Regions from separate parts of the Alkalihalobacillus phoenicis genome, predicted to be linked through region 3. Evidence: riboswitches for the same ligand, from Rfam matches in the RefSeq annotation. Region 3 holds a riboswitch; each other region holds the start of a gene.

Region 1 (5,294 bases), 360 kb from region 3:
TTACGTTAAAACTGCCGAAAACTAATTTTATGGCGATTACGAATGAAATCGGCTATATAATGTGTGGAGCTTTAGATGTGGCATTATTAAATGAGAAATTAAAAGATAGAAAAATTGTCGCAGCAAGAGCAGTTGGTGTTAGAACGATTGAGCAACTGTTAGAAGCACCACTCGAATCGGTCACATTGGAGGCGGAAGAGCTCGGCATTCATGTAGGAATGAAGGGTAAAGACGCCCTATTAAAAATGAAGTACTAATTTTTCAAAATGGATTGTCTCAAAAGTGATTCAGACTTTGATGGACAATCCGTTTTTTTTTGCTCTTATAACTCAACTTTCGCAGCGTATAATTGACCCTTAACCTTTGATAGAGATTGACTTTAGGGAGATACAATACTCAAATTGACTTTATATAAACGGTTCAATCGTCGACAGTCTGAACACATCTCTTCGTAGGCTGTTGAAGGAAACTGTTCACTAAATGAAGCGCTTCGGCTGTCGCTCCCAAACAGACACTCCGCGTCCTGCAGGAACCTCATGAGCCTCCTCAGCACGCTTGCGGGGTCTCATTGGACGGTTTATTCCTGCGGGAGTCTCCGTGTCTGTTTGTCCGCTAGATAATGGAATCGAATCTAGGTTCGGTTTTCTCATTGAATAAAAAAACAGTCATGACTTCAACGTACATTAGCCAAATCAGTGTTGATGCTCTGTACGTTAGCTAGATGATCGAGCTGGTTTCAATTTAAATCATGCCTTTTCATTACTGCAGACTTAGGAAAAAAATAGGTGGCAACTCCCTATTTCGTTCCATAACCAACAAAGGGAAGAAGTAGGTCCTTCTGCGTTAGAAATAGCTGAGTTGGAAAGATCCATATCATCAAGCCTCTCCACGACACTTAGCGGACAAAACCATACGGAGACTCCCGCGGGAATAAACCGGAGCGAGACCCCGCAAGGCTTGCCGAGGAGGCTCGCCAGGTTCCTGCAGGACGCGGAGTATGGTTTTGGTAGCGACCGCCGGAGGGCATATTTTTTTACTGCACAGTTTATCCGTTTTGTGTGATAGTACGTTCTCGCTTTTCAAACGTGTCAAGGGCATTTGTTTAAGAGCTTCCCTTTCGCTCTGCCAACTCGTTGAACGGATTTTCTCGATGCGAAAGTTGCGTTATAAAAAGACAGAATTTGACTTTTTTTTCACAAGATCGTTTCCAATTGTCGAAAACAGGCTTGCACAAGTTTTTTATTCATGGGAAGATAAAAGAAAAAGCTGTTCTACGTATAGAAGAGGGGACGTTCTATGAGACTAATAGCAGTGATGGTGGCGAAACCAGGGCAGCAGTTAGCCAGAGCGATAAAAAATGAGGAAGGTACGATTCTCTTAAATAAAGGTGTATGTTTAACTAGGAAATTAATCCAGCGCCTTAAGAGTATTGGTGTTTCGTTTATTTACATTCGAGATGATCAAATTCAACTTCCTGAGATCGAACAAGTGATTTCTACTGAAACAAGAGAATATACAATTAATCAGCTAAAAAAAGATTTTCTTGATTTAGCCGATGCGTGGAAAAAGAATACGAATCATTTTTCCTCTCTCCAATTAAATCTTGAATTTGAAGACGCTGTTCGATTGTTAATTGGTGATATAAAAAGTAAACCGAATGCTTTAACGTTGCTTCTAAGTGCGACATCACACGATCATTATATCTTTACACATTCATTTAATGTTACGGTTTATTCAATTGGATTAGCCGTAGAGTTAAATTACTCAGAACGTCAATTGTTAGAGGTAGGACTAGGGGCATTATTACATGATATTGGAAAAATGTCGACACCTTTAGAAATATTAGAAAAGCCAGGCAAGCTGACAAAAGAAGAGTTTGAAATTGTAAAAACTCATAGTAAAATAGGCTATGACTTATTAAGGCAAACAAAACATATTCCCCTTCAAGTAGCAAAATGTGCTCACCAACATCATGAACGGTTAAATGGGACAGGTTATCCGCAGGGACTGAAAGAAGATGAGATACACCCTTATGCGAAAATTATTGCGATTGCCGATGTGTTTGATGCTGTCACGACAAATCGAGTGTATCGAAAAAAGCCAATGCTCCCTCATGAGGCATTAGAGCTATTATATTCTGGTGCGTCGACCTTATTTGATTTAAGTTTAGTTACAGCTTTTCGTAAAACGATTGCTGTGTATCCAATCGGTTTAATGGTTACCTTAAGTGATAATCGAAAAGGGGTTGTGTTTCAACAAAATCGTGAAATGAGTACTCATCCGATCATTAAAGTTCTATATGAGGATGGGATAAAACTAGAAGAGCCTTATTTTATTGATTTAATGAAACATCTAAATATCACGATTATTGGAACCGATGCTTTTGAAGAGCAAAGTAGTTAAGTTATATAGTAGGAGATGAGCAAATTGCAACAATATTTATCTTTATGCCAACATGTACTTGAGAACGGAACAGAAAAAAGTGACCGAACAGGCACAGGAACTAAAAGTGTGTTTGGTTATCAAATGCGTTTTAATTTGGCCGATGGGTTTCCGGTAGTAACGACGAAAAAATTACATTTACGCTCCATTATTCATGAGCTGTTATGGTTTTTAAAAGGGGATACAAATATTGCTTATTTAACAGAGAATAAAGTACGAATTTGGAATGAGTGGGCCGATCAAAATGGAGATCTTGGTCCGGTTTACGGAAAACAGTGGCGTTCATGGCAAGGGGCTAATGGCAAAACGATTGATCAAATTAGCGAGTTGATTGAACAAATCAAAACGAACCCGGATTCCCGTCGTCTAATCGTAAATGCTTGGAATGTCGCGGAGATTGATGATATGGCTTTAGCACCTTGTCATTGTTTATTCCAATTTTATGTAAATGATGGTAAGCTTTCTTGTCAATTGTATCAAAGAAGTGCGGATATCTTCTTAGGTGTTCCTTTTAATATTGCTTCCTATGCCCTTTTGACAATGATGATTGCTCAAGTGACTGACTTAGAGCCAGGTGAATTTGTTCATACTTTTGGTGATGCCCATATTTATTCGAATCATTATGAGCAAGTCGAACTACAACTAACGAGAGAGCCACGTAACCTTCCAACAATGAAAATTAATCCAGATGTTAAATCGATTTTTGATTTTACGATTGATGATTTTGAACTTGTCGATTATGAGCCACATCCACATATTAAAGGTGAGGTGTCTGTATGATTTCCTATATTTTTGCGATGGCAGAAGACGGTGTCATAGGAAAAGACAATGATATGCCTTGGCATTTGCCAAATGATCTGCAATATTTTAAAAAGGTGACATCAGGTTCAACGGTTGTTATGGGGAGAAAGACATATGAATCGCTTGGTCGTGCGTTGCCGAAACGTCGCAATATCGTATTAACGACAGACGAAGCGTATCAAGCTCCAGGCTGTGAAGTTGTTCATTCAAAAGAAGCTGTTTTAAAGGCGATTGCGGGAGAAAACGAGACCTTTGTCATTGGTGGAGCAGGACTTTATGATTTGTTCCGTGGAGAGGTTGAGAAAATATATATGACGAAAATTAATGAGTCGTTTGCTGGAGATACATTTTTTCCGAAATGGGAGTGGGAGAATTGGGAGCTCATTTTCCAAAAGGAAGGTTCGGTTGATCCAGAAAATAAATATCCACATACCTTTTTAACCTATCAAAAAAAGTGAGAAGCTGATTTTTATTTATAAAGGAAGCTAGCACTTTTTGACTAAAATAACCATTGATTATAAAGAAATAGTTCGATATAATATGTTACGATAATATAAATAGTATTACCTCATCAACACGGTGAGGTAGAGGCGCGAATACGAATAGTACCCTTTATGAGGATGACAACGTTGAGTAAAGGAGAAAGGCAAGTTCGCCGAAGTTTATAGAAAAAGTCATGTTTCTATATGCTGGGACTGTATTAAATAAATGCAGGACTGTCACGGTTGAAAGACTGTGGAGAACTACTACTGAAGATGGGGATAACCTTGCGATCAAAAGGCATAATGGGTTTCCATTAGGGCCTTTTTTTATTGGGATAATTCTTCTTCAGCACACAAAAAAGATAAGCTCTTTAAAAAGAGAGCGGAGTAGAGGAGGATGTATCTTGGAAGTTGTAGGTACATGGTATTCATTAATACCACCTGTGTTAGCCCTTGTGCTTGTGCTGTTAACAAGGAAGGTATTAATTTCACTTGGAGTTAGTATTGTAGTCGGAGCCTTAATGTTAAATGGCTTTAATCCTATCGACGGTTTGATGCAAGTCGTTGGTATTTTTACCGGAATTTTTTATGTTGATGGTGGCATCAATGATTGGGAATTTTATATTATTTTATTTTTGCTCCTATTAGGAATGATGGCTGCTTTAATTACCAAATCTGGTGGTAGCCTTGCCTTTGCAGAGTGGGCAATGAAACGGATAAAAACCCGTGTCGGTGCTCAATTGTTTACGATCTTTTTAGGTTTTATTATTTTTATCGATGATTATTTTAATAGCTTAACAGTGGGAAATATTAGTCGTCCCATTTCGGATAAGCACCGAGTATCACGTGCGAAGCTAGCTTATTTAGTCGATTCAACAGCGGCACCAATGTGTGTAATTGCTCCTATTTCGAGCTGGGGTGCTTATATTATTTCGATAATTGGTGGAATTTTAACGGCACATGGATTATCACAGTATCAAGCGTTTGAAGCGTTTATGTTAATTATTCCAATGAACTATTATGCCCTCATTGCGATTGCTTTTATGATCGCTGTCGTTTTATTTAAAATTGATTTTGGTCCAATGAGAAGACACGAGGAACTCGCGATAACAACGGGACAATTAACGGATCCAAAATCAGGTGATCTTCCTGGAACAGATGGAGAAGTTGAAAGCCATAGTCACGGGAAAGTTTATGATTTAATTTTACCTATATTCGGTTTAGTTGTAGGTACAGTTACTGCTATGGTATTCACTGGGTACGGAGAGGCACAATCTGCATCTTTAATTGCTATTTTTGGTGAGGCTGATATTGCTGGTTCATTAGTGATTGGTGGAGTGATTGGTCTTGTATTTGCTCTTATTACGAATTTGGTCAAACCTGATAACCCAGACATGTTCCAAACTCTATGGGCTGGGATTAAGTCAATGCTTCCTGCAATTTATATTTTAATTCTTGCTTGGACTGTTATTGAGATCATTAGTGAAATTGGAACAGGTGGATTTTTAGCTGAGTTAGTGGATGGTACTATTCCTCCAATGCTATTACCTGCGATTATCTTCTTAATTG
Region 2 (5,294 bases), 1.1 Mb from region 3:
ATGGACAAAAGACTCGTCATCCTATTGTAGGTTCAGAAAAAGTTTGGCCAGCTGATTTAGTATTATTAGCGGTCGGATTTACGGGCCCTGAAGAAAAGATCATTCAACAATTTAAGTTAGAAACGGATAAACGTTCTAATATTAAAGCAGAATATGGTCAATACGTAACAAGTGTTGAAGGAGTTTATGCAGCTGGAGATAACCGTCGTGGTCAAAGCTTAGTCGTATGGGCTATTCACGAAGGACGAGAAGCCGCAAGAGAATGTGACCGTTATTTAATGGGAGCTTCAAATTTACCATAAGTAATATGGGAATTTATCTTTTTTTAACGTATAATAAGTAATAAAAAGTCATAGCCTTTTCACTAATATTATGAGATGATAGAATTATCTATTAATTGGTGAGGGGGCGTTTTTTTATGTTTTCTTGGATAAAACGTGGCTTATTAGTCTCCACAGCGCTTCTGTCGATTGGTCTTGTTACGCCTGGAACCGATTATCGAGAGGTTTATGCCGAAGAGCCATTACGTTTGTCAAAATCAGTATATGAAAAAGCTAATATTTATAAAGTAGATGAAAGTGAATATGCTCTGTTCCATGCCGTTCTTCCTTCAAGTACGGATAAATACATACATCGAGATGTTTCATCTGCCGAAGTTTATACTAATTATCTTTTGCAATTTGCTTATGATATGAGCATGCTTAAATTTGGTGAAACAATATCCAAGCAAATTGAAAAACCGTTTCAAGAAGAGATTTTACCAAAACTGTCAGAAGTCGTTGTCGAGACGACTAATCAATTAACGGAAAATGAGTGGAAACAAGTAAAGTTATCATCCAAACCAACGAATGGTTCAGGTGAAAAGATTTTTCACTTATATAATGAAGAAAGTGGAGAAGATATATTACGTTTTCACGTTCGAAGAGATCAACCACCGAAAAAAGGGCATTGGTTTAATTTTCATTATCATACATTCTTAGATGGTCATGAAGGTCATCATAATTTAGGGGATGTATATTGGGGAAAAAATATGCCGCCAAAATGGATGGCTTAACTTTAAAAGGCTACAGCAATTAGGTTCATAAGACCATTGTTGTGGTTTTTTTGCTTAAATAAAGCTTTATTTTTGAATGAAACCCTTCTATTTGACTAGATAGAACCTGTTTTCAGTTAATAAGACTTACTGACTACATGGATAGTGTGTGGTAGTATAGACCTATAAGAGTGATGAGTAATAAAAAAGGAGGTTCAATCTGTGAAAAAACGTCAAATATGGTTCATCAGTGTGACTAGTTTCATTTTTATTGCGGTTTGGACTATAGCATTCATACAATTTAGCAATCATGAGCAAAAAATCTCAGCCCCAATCGATAAAGAATTAACGTTGGAAATTGCTCAATTAGATGATACAGAAGAAGAGCAGTTAGAAGTTGAAACAAATGTCGTCGATCCGTCTAAACAAGAAGAGGACAAGCAACCAGTTAGCGTATCGAGTAATGGAAAGATTGATTTAAGAATGTTTGATTTTAGTGACATATCAACTCCCGATGGTGTACCGATCGACGGGATTTTGGAAAAAATTGGATTATCCAAATAGAGGTATTTGATCGAATATTCACTTGATCTTCATTTATTTTTTCACATTATTTAGGGCTTTTTTGGTACGATAGAAACATAGTGAGTTTTGAACGTAAGGGGGAGCCTAAGTGGAATTATTAAAAAAGATAAAGGAAGTTCCTACTTGGTTAAAGTGGGTATTTCGATTAGTGATGGCTTATATCGCATTATTAGCAATCATATTAGCATCAACAATATTTGTTGTATTGGTGACTTTCACTTTTATTATTATTGATTTCTTTAGTGGTTCAGAAAGTTTAAAAGGGTATGCTGAAGAGAATTTAGTGCCTATTTCTGAATTTATGTGGAATTTATTTACACTATTAGTTCCAGGTTTATAAATAAATCGGGGCAAGCTACATACTGTTTTACTTATCCCGCAGGAGACTCTGGTGATTCCATTGGGAAGTAACTGAAAAAGGCAGGCTAGTGTAACAGAAGTATGGATGATTTCGTTTACTCCGCCAGCTGCATACCATACGCGTTCCGCGGGTGAATAGGAAGTCTCCGGGTATTCCACTGGCTCCGTTTTGGTCATTAAAAAACCAGCTGAACTATTATTGATCATTAATAAATCACCTAATTGTTAAAGTTTTTTCCGGTTAAAGGTGAAAATGAGACTTTTCAGTCACTTCGTGTGTAGTTGGTAGGGGGATACGAAATTGGCTAAATTCAGGGACTCTATACACAGAGAGGGGAGCTTATTATGGAAGCACAAATTGTGCAGGCTGTATATAAAACAGGCGTTTATATAGGCGAATGTTTACAAGTGAAAGAGGCAGAAAATAAAGCACTTGTGAAAGTGGTTGCTGTCAAAAAACATCCACAACAAGGGGATTTACATCACCCGAAGCAAACAGAAGGTGTTTTTTTTCATGAAAGAAAGGCGTTAGCTCAGTATGAGAAAGCATGGATGCCGCTTTCTTCTTTAAAAAGCTTTGATGGAGAGGTTTTAGAGTATAAAGAATCACTAAGCCTTGCATGGAATCAGTTATATGAGAAGCTTAAAAGTGAAGAGACTGATTTTAATTTAAAAAGTATGGAAAAATTAAAGGATTTAAAAAAGGAATATCACTTCTAATAAGGTTTTTTTATGAATAGGGAGTAGGGCTGTGCGATAAAGTCAATTATTGGACTTAATAAGTACAGTCCTTTTTACACATTAGGATAGATAGGCTTAATATTAAAAAAATCGGGCTTTCCTAAAAGTCATGAAAATGACCATTCAAAATAATCAAAGCCGATGGATTTTACAACGAGTAAAATCCATCGGCTTTTTCTGAGCTTTGGAACAGCCCTTTTTTGAATTTAGAGGAGTTTGGAATGCTTTTTTTGTTTCGTTTTTATTAACTAACAAAAAAGCTTAATGAAGGGCTGAGCTGAACTTTTAGTTCATTGAATTCGGTTTCTGTTAACGGCACTAGAGGCAGTCTGACAGAGCCAACTTGTACACCATTCATATTAAGTGCTGCTTTAACCGGGGTTGGGTTTGGTGCAGCAAATAGGGCTTTCATGATTGGCAACAGCTCTCTATGCTGTATCGCTGAAACTTGTACTTGTCCAGCAAAGAAATTTTGGATCATTTGTTGCATTTCATTGCCAATAATATGAGAGGAAACGGATACTACACCAGTACCACCAATGGCTAATACAGGTAAAGTTAAACTATCATCACCACTATAAAGAGCAAAGCCATCTGGTGCACTTGCAATAATCGTTGTCATTGCGTCTAAATCACCACTGGCTTCTTTCGTTGCGATGACATTAGGTAGTACTGCTAAGCGAAGTGTTGTTTCTACGCTAATATTCACACTGCTACGACCAGGAATATTATATAGCATGATTGGCAAGTTTGTTGCTTCAGCAATCGTTTTAAAATGTTGATAAAGGCCTTCTTGAGAAGGTTTATTATAATATGGAGCAACAAGCATAATCGCATCTACACCTAATTTTTCTGCTTGCAAGGTTAACTCAACAGATGCTGCGGTTGAATTAGAGCCAGTTCCGGCGATAACAGGAATGCGACCATTAACAGCTTGAACAACGGTTTCAAATAAGTGTAATTTCTCTTGGTATGTTAAGGTTGGAGATTCTCCGGTCGTTCCACCTACAACAACGGCATCTGTGCCATTACTAATTAAATGCTCAATTAAATCTTTTGTTTTATTTACATCTACTTTGTTTTCTTCGTTAAACGGGGTCACCATTGCGGTAATAACTCGTCCTAAATTCATTTTACTCACCCTCAATTCCATTATTATCAATAAAATGGGCTATATCTATTATCTCCGATTGAACACAAAAAAAACAACAATGAAGGATCCTCATTGCTGCATGGCAATACTGTGTGTACACAATCATTCCAATGCGTGAGATAGCCCTCCATATAGCCTCGTGCTATATGACAGTCCTGTATTTATTTAATACAGTCCCAGCTAAATAAAAGATGAGATTCTTATTTAGCTTCGGCAAAATCCCCTTTTAGTATGCTTCATCAAAGCTCAACCTTCTACACATACTTACTGATGGAGTTTGCTCCTCTAGCCTCACTTCAACTGATGAAGTAAAGATTATTCACTATAGTGACTCTACCTTATCAAAAGATTTTACTCATTGCAATGATTTCATTTCACTTTTATGATTCAAATCATAAAAATTTAAATTTTATTTCTAATAATTGGAATTTGGAGAGTGTTCAGTAGCTCGTCTAATTCCTGGCTACATCGTACGGTTTCATCTGAAGTGAATCCGTACTTTTCGGCTAAACGTAACATTTGATTTCGCTTTGACTCAATTTTTAACTTAATCATTCATTTCCACTCCATTTAATTTTTATGTGTAATCATTCTTTTTATAATTTTGAAAAAAATATAAATACATTTATGAATAATTAACACAAACATTATTATAAGCGATAAAAATTGAAAAGAAAGACTTTCTAAAAAAAAAGTCATTAATTGCTAAAATTAGAAGTGATTCGACAATGCCCGGTGCTTTTATAGCCTTAATTTACCTCACTGATTTATAGATAATTGGAGCAAAATAAAGGTAGAGAGGAGGGATAAATTGAGGGCAACTATCTTGATGATGTCAATATTATTACTCATTGTGCTAACAGGTTGTGTGTTGGAACAACAACGACCGCTTGGAGCTAAAAGCGACCCCGATCTTACATTTAGCGGTCTTGGCACTAATGAAATGCGAAGTCATGAAGGTCCGATTACAGATATGCTTGTTCCCGATGATACCGTCTTAGGATTAACAAAGGACAAGGTACCTTATCAAACAGGCTCATTAGGGTATAAGCGTAATATAGGAATAACTGAAAAAGGGACAAATTGGAATGGGCTAATGAATAATCGTCCAGGTCTAATTAAAAAATTGTACGCACCCGATCAAAGCTATTTATTAGAGAGAAAACCAGGCACAGGCATTCAACAAATGGGATTAGATTCAACCGAACATTTAAAATCGTCCATTTTATCGTTAGAAACAGTAGAAGATGTGCATATTATTGAAACAGCTGAGCAAATGTTAATTGGAATTGAATCAAGTGAAGCGAATAATGATAAGTTAATTCGTAGTATCCGTGAAGCAACCGAAGCGGATTCAATGGATAAGGAAGTGTTGATTACGTCAAAACGTTCGATTATTAATCGAATGGAAGCATTTGAAAA
Region 3 (5,294 bases):
TACCTTACCGGGCATTATGAAAGCAAAAAAGAAAATGATTGAGGAAATTACACTCGATGATTTGTTATTAGATATAGAAGTGGTGGAAGCAAGAACGAAAACACATCTCCAATATACACCAACACCAAAGGAAAAAGGAAAGGTATTGAAAGGGGAAACGAAAGACCAGGTTAGCCAGTTAGTGAAACTGTTAGGTAATTTGGTGAAGCAGGTTTAGGGGGGCTTTGTATGGTCAATAAGCCATTAGTTCTTGTAGAGGTAAGAAATGGGGCGATACGTGAAGTGAGTTTTGAGGCTTTAGCGGTTGCTAATCAATTAATGAAGGAAGGTGGAGAAGTCATTGCTGCCCTTTTAGGTTCTAATGTAAGCGATTTATCAAAAGAGCTATTTGCATATGGTGCCACGAAGGTTGTCCATGTTTCTCATCCTCATTTGAAGGAATATACGACTGATGCGTATCGCCAAGCCTTGTTACAAATTATTGCCGAAGAAAAACCATGTACGGTCATTATGGGGCATACTGCACTTGGAAAGGATTTGTCACCGCGCGTTGCGATGAAACTCGGTGCTGGACTTATATCTGATATTACCTCGTTTGAACAGCACGAACAAGAAACCTTATTTATACGACCGATTTATTCTGGAAAAGCGTTTGAAAAAAAGAGTGTCTCCACGATGCCTTCCTTTTTAACTATTCGACCAAATAATTTTAAAAAACGACATCAACCATTGAAGAAAAATAGGTGTACGAACATTGTTGATTTAAAAGTGGATATAAAAGAACTCCGAACCGTTGTGAAAGAGGCGGCACAAAAGATGAGCGGACAAGTAGATTTAAGTGCAGCGAAAATTGTCGTTGCGGGCGGAAGAGGGGTAAAAAGTGCAGAAGGCTTTGCCCCTTTAAAAGAACTCGCTACCCTTTTAGGAGGGGCAGTCGGAGCTTCTCGTGCCGCTTGTGATGCTGGTTATTGCGATTATGGGTTACAAATTGGTCAAACAGGAAAGGTCGTGACACCAACGATATATTTTGCCGTTGGAATTTCTGGAGCGATTCAACATTTAGCTGGCATGTCACAGTCTAAAACAATCGTTGCCATCAATAAAGACCCTGATGCCCCCATTTTTGAAATAGCTGATTATGGAATCGTTGGAGATTTGTTTGAAGTCGTGCCTTTATTAACAAAAGCATTTAAAGAGATATTAACCCGGTAGCTTACGTAAAAGGTAACATGATTTGTGGATAGAAAGGTTAAAATAAAAAAGTAAGCATCTCATTCGCCACACGCTAATTGTTAGTGTTATAATCATCATGTAAAAAGAATTTGTTTTGAATGAAGGAGGCTATATAAAATGGCTATTGTTAATGTAACGGATCAAACGTTTGCAAATGAAACGAGTGATGGTGTCGTTTTAGTGGATTTCTGGGCACCTTGGTGTGGACCTTGTAAAATGATTGCACCAGTACTTGAAGAATTAGATGCTGAAATTGGCGATACAGCAAAAATTGTGAAATTAGATGTAGATGAAAACCAACAAACAGCTGGTAAATACAGCGTCATGAGCATCCCAACTTTACTTGTATTTAAAAACGGTGAAGTGGTTGACCAAACAGTTGGTTTCCAACCTAAAGAAGCTCTAGCAGAATTAATCAACAAGCACCTATAATTAAAAGGTGTTGTTAGCCCCGCATTTTTTGATGTGGGGCTTTTTGCTATTTTTAAGTTCAATTGCCCCTTTCTCAAATCAAAGCAAATCCTTGAAATACATGGTAAACTTAAAGGAATAGTCATTAGAAAGTGGGAGAAGGATATGAGCCAATTAAAAGAGAAGCTAGCAATTTTACCTGATCAGCCTGGCTGTTATCTGATGAAAGACGAGCAAGGCACGATCATTTATGTTGGTAAAGCAAAAGTGCTCAAAAATCGAGTTCGATCTTATTTTACTGGTTCGCATGATGGGAAAACACAGCGGCTTGTTAGTGAGATTACTGATTTTGAATATATCGTGACCTCATCAAATATTGAGGCCCTGATTTTAGAATTAAACTTAATTAAAAAGCATGATCCTAAATACAACGTTATGCTAAAGGATGATAAATCTTATCCCTATTTAAAAATTACAAATGAGGAGCATCCCCGTCTTATTACGACGAGGCAGGTCAAAAAGGATGGGGGGAAATATTTTGGTCCTTATCCTAATGCAGGAGCTGCTAATGAAACAAAAAAAATGCTTGATCGTTTGTACCCGTTGAGAAAATGTCGGACGCTACCTGATAAAGTCTGCCTTTATTTTCATATTGGTCAGTGTTTGGCACCTTGTGTATACGATGTACCAAAAGAAACAAACCAAGAGCTCGTCCAAAATATTACAAAATTTCTTCGCTCTGGTCATGATGAAGTGAAACAACAAATTACTGAAAAAATGATGCAGGCTTCAGAGGAATTAAATTTTGAACGGGCGAAGGAGTTACGGGATACGCTTGCTTATATGGAAACCGTAATGGAGAAACAAAAAATGACGATCAATGACCGCGTTGATCGCGATGTGTTTGGCTTTTCCTATGATAAAGGTTGGATGTGTGTTCAAGTTTTCTTCGTACGTCAAGGGAAGTTGATTGAGCGAGATGTCTCGATTTTTCCATTTTATAAAGACGCACAAGAGGATATTCTGACATTCATTGCTCAGTTTTATAGCAAAAAAGAGCATATTAAACCAAAGGAAATTCTTGTCCCCGATATTATTGATGCAGAGCTTTTAGAGACTTTTTTAGAAGTGAGAGTGAGTGTACCGAAAAAAGGAAAAAAGAAAGACTTGCTTGAATTAGCGAGTGAAAATGCAAGAGTTTCTTTAAAAGACAAGTTTGCTTTAATTGAGCGTGATGAGGAACGTACAGTCAAAGCGGTGGAGCGTTTAGGACAAGCGTTACAAATTAAACCGCCCTATCGAATTGAAGCCTTTGATAACTCAAATATTCAAGGAACCGATCCTGTTTCAGCTATGATCTCATTTATTGATGGGAAACCGAGTCGGAAAGATTATCGTAAATATAAAATTAAGACCGTTGTTGGGCCAGATGATTATGCCTCCATGCGTGAAGTGGTGAGGAGAAGGTATTTACGCTTGCTACGTGAAAAGCTTCCGTTTCCGGATTTGATTGTTATTGATGGAGGGCGAGGTCATATTGCAGCCGCTCAAGATGTATTGGAAAATGAACTTAATTTGAATATTCCTGTATGTGGGCTTGCGAAGGATGAAAAGCATCGTACGTCCCAATTGTTAATCGGCGATCCTCCGACAATTGTGCCATTAAAAAGAGACAGTCATGAATTTTACCTTTTACAACGTATTCAAGATGAGGTTCACCGTTTTGCTTTAAGTTTTCATCGGCAAACGCGTTCAAAATCATTTTTCCAATCAGTGCTAGATGATATTCCTGGGGTTGGTGAGAAACGAAAAAATAAACTTTTAAAACATTTTGGGTCCCTAAAGAAAATGAAAGAAGCAACAGTGGAGGAGTTAGCGTTAGGTGGAATTCCACAAGTTGTCGCAGAAAGTATTTATCAAGCTTTACATGAAAAAGAAGATTCAAAAGAAAGCTAAATTTTTACCTTGCTAAAGCAATAGAAATTTGCTAAAATTTTAACTAATTAAATAAGCCATACTTCTTTATTAAGGAGTGATGGTAGAGGCGCGAAAACCAATAGTAGAGTTTCAGAGGATAATGAGGTCTGAGGAAGGAACTTAAAAGGGGAATTCGCCGAAGTGTAAAAGGAACTCATTTTCTTTTATGCTGGACTTATGCTTAAGAGACATAAGGCTGTCACATAACTACACCCAAGGTTATGTGGAGAACTATCTCACGTGGATAAAGGGAGCAGTGTGGTACGGCTATGTATGACAAGCAACGTGAAGGTATTTTCCTTTAGGTTGCTTTTTTTATTGTCCGTCCAACAAAGCCTTTTTCGTGTGAAAAGAGAGAGGATGAATGAATTTGGCAAGAATCGTACAAAAATATGGAGGCACATCCGTTGGAACCGTAGAGAGAATTCAACATGTTGCCAAAAGAATTGAGCAAGTCCAAAGAAAAGGGGAAGAACTTGTTGTCGTTGTATCGGCAATGGGAAAATCAACCGATCAACTTTTACAATTAGCAAATGAGTTAACAGATAATCCAAGCAAACGAGAAATGGATATGTTGTTATCGACAGGGGAGCAAGTAACGATCTCCTTGTTGACGATGGCGTTACAGCAAAGAGGGATAGAGGCAACATCGTTTACTGGATGGCAAGCTGGAATTCAAACAGATAGCCATCATGGAAATGCTCAAATTGCTCATATTGACACAGCGAGAATGGAAACCGAATTAAGGCTAGGGAAAGTGGTCATTGTGGCTGGCTTCCAAGGCTTCACCCAAGATGCTCAGATTACAACCCTTGGGAGAGGTGGCTCGGATACGACCGCTGTGGCCCTAGCTGCTGCATTAGAGGCTGAACGATGTGAAATTTATACGGATGTAACAGGGGTTTATACAACGGATCCACGTTATGTGAAGACGGCTCGGAAGCTTCATTCGATTTCTTATGATGAAATGTTGGAAATGGCTCAACTTGGGGCGGGAGTTTTACATCCAAGAGCGGTTGAATTTGCAAAAAATTATGATGTTCCTTTAATGGTAGCTTCAAGTATGGTGGAAGAAGAAGGAACTTTGATTGAGGAGGAAGTATCGGTGGAAAAAGGATTGATTGTTAGAGGGATTGCGTTTGAAAATGATGTAACCAAAGTAACGGTAGCGGGGTTACCGAATGAAATGAATACATTAGCTAAGCTATTTAGCACGTTATCAAAACATTTTATTAATGTTGATATTATTGTTCAAAATGAAACGGATGCCGAGCATGTGACGATTTCCTTTACGGTCACTCAATCCACATTAAAAGATACTTTAGTCGCGTTAGAAAAGGCTCAAAATGAATTAAAGTATGAGAATGTTCAGTATGAAACAGGATTGGCGAAAGTTTCGATTGTCGGCTCAGGTATGGTATCTAATCCTGGAGTAGCCGCTCAAATGTTTGATGTGTTAGCAGAAGAAGGAATTGCTATAAAAATGGTAAGTACGTCAGAAATCAAAGTATCAACCGTTGTTTCAGAAGATGATATGGTTCTAGCTGTTGAAGTATTACATGAAGCATTTAAATTAGCAGAAGAATTAGTTGAGCCGGCTATATAAAAAAGAATGACCACTGAATGAGAACGTTCGTCCTCACAGTGGTCTGTTTTGTAATAACATTAATCGA

Evidence for each region. Region 3 has a riboswitch for lysine ahead of AA0017_RS02565 (aspartate kinase). Riboswitches for the same ligand answer to the same signal wherever they lie in the genome.
Region 1: another riboswitch for lysine. It lies ahead of AA0017_RS00920 (Na+/H+ antiporter NhaC family protein); the one in region 3 lies ahead of AA0017_RS02565 (aspartate kinase).
Region 2: another riboswitch for lysine. It lies ahead of dapA (4-hydroxy-tetrahydrodipicolinate synthase); the one in region 3 lies ahead of AA0017_RS02565 (aspartate kinase).

Annotation. Positions count from the first base shown of each region.
Region 1 covers NZ_CP154853.1:206,466-211,759, forward strand. Annotated here, with positions in the region: gene AA0017_RS00900 (YunC family protein) at 1-257, shown strand, start outside; gene AA0017_RS00905 (HD-GYP domain-containing protein) at 1,297-2,403, shown strand; gene AA0017_RS00910 (thymidylate synthase) at 2,428-3,222, shown strand; gene AA0017_RS00915 (dihydrofolate reductase) at 3,219-3,701, shown strand; lysine riboswitch at 3,821-3,997, shown strand; gene AA0017_RS00920 (Na+/H+ antiporter NhaC family protein) at 4,130-5,294, shown strand, end outside.
Region 2 covers NZ_CP154853.1:1,621,649-1,626,942, forward strand. Annotated here, with positions in the region: gene AA0017_RS07705 (glutamate synthase subunit beta) at 1-302, shown strand, start outside; gene AA0017_RS07710 (YpjP family protein) at 419-1,054, shown strand; gene AA0017_RS07715 (hypothetical protein) at 1,256-1,597, shown strand; gene AA0017_RS07720 (hypothetical protein) at 1,707-1,958, shown strand; gene kapB (sporulation phosphorelay system protein KapB) at 2,324-2,698, shown strand; gene dapA (4-hydroxy-tetrahydrodipicolinate synthase) at 2,964-3,851, opposite strand; lysine riboswitch at 3,985-4,168, opposite strand; gene AA0017_RS07735 (aspartyl-phosphate phosphatase Spo0E family protein) at 4,275-4,427, opposite strand; gene AA0017_RS07740 (YhcN/YlaJ family sporulation lipoprotein) at 4,684-5,294, shown strand, end outside.
Region 3 covers NZ_CP154853.1:570,115-575,408, forward strand. Annotated here, with positions in the region: gene AA0017_RS02545 (electron transfer flavoprotein subunit beta/FixA family protein) at 1-217, shown strand, start outside; gene AA0017_RS02550 (electron transfer flavoprotein subunit alpha/FixB family protein) at 229-1,212, shown strand; gene trxA (thioredoxin) at 1,351-1,665, shown strand; gene uvrC (excinuclease ABC subunit UvrC) at 1,810-3,600, shown strand; lysine riboswitch at 3,676-3,863, shown strand; gene AA0017_RS02565 (aspartate kinase) at 3,992-5,227, shown strand; gene AA0017_RS02570 (DUF2507 domain-containing protein) at 5,287-5,294, opposite strand, start outside.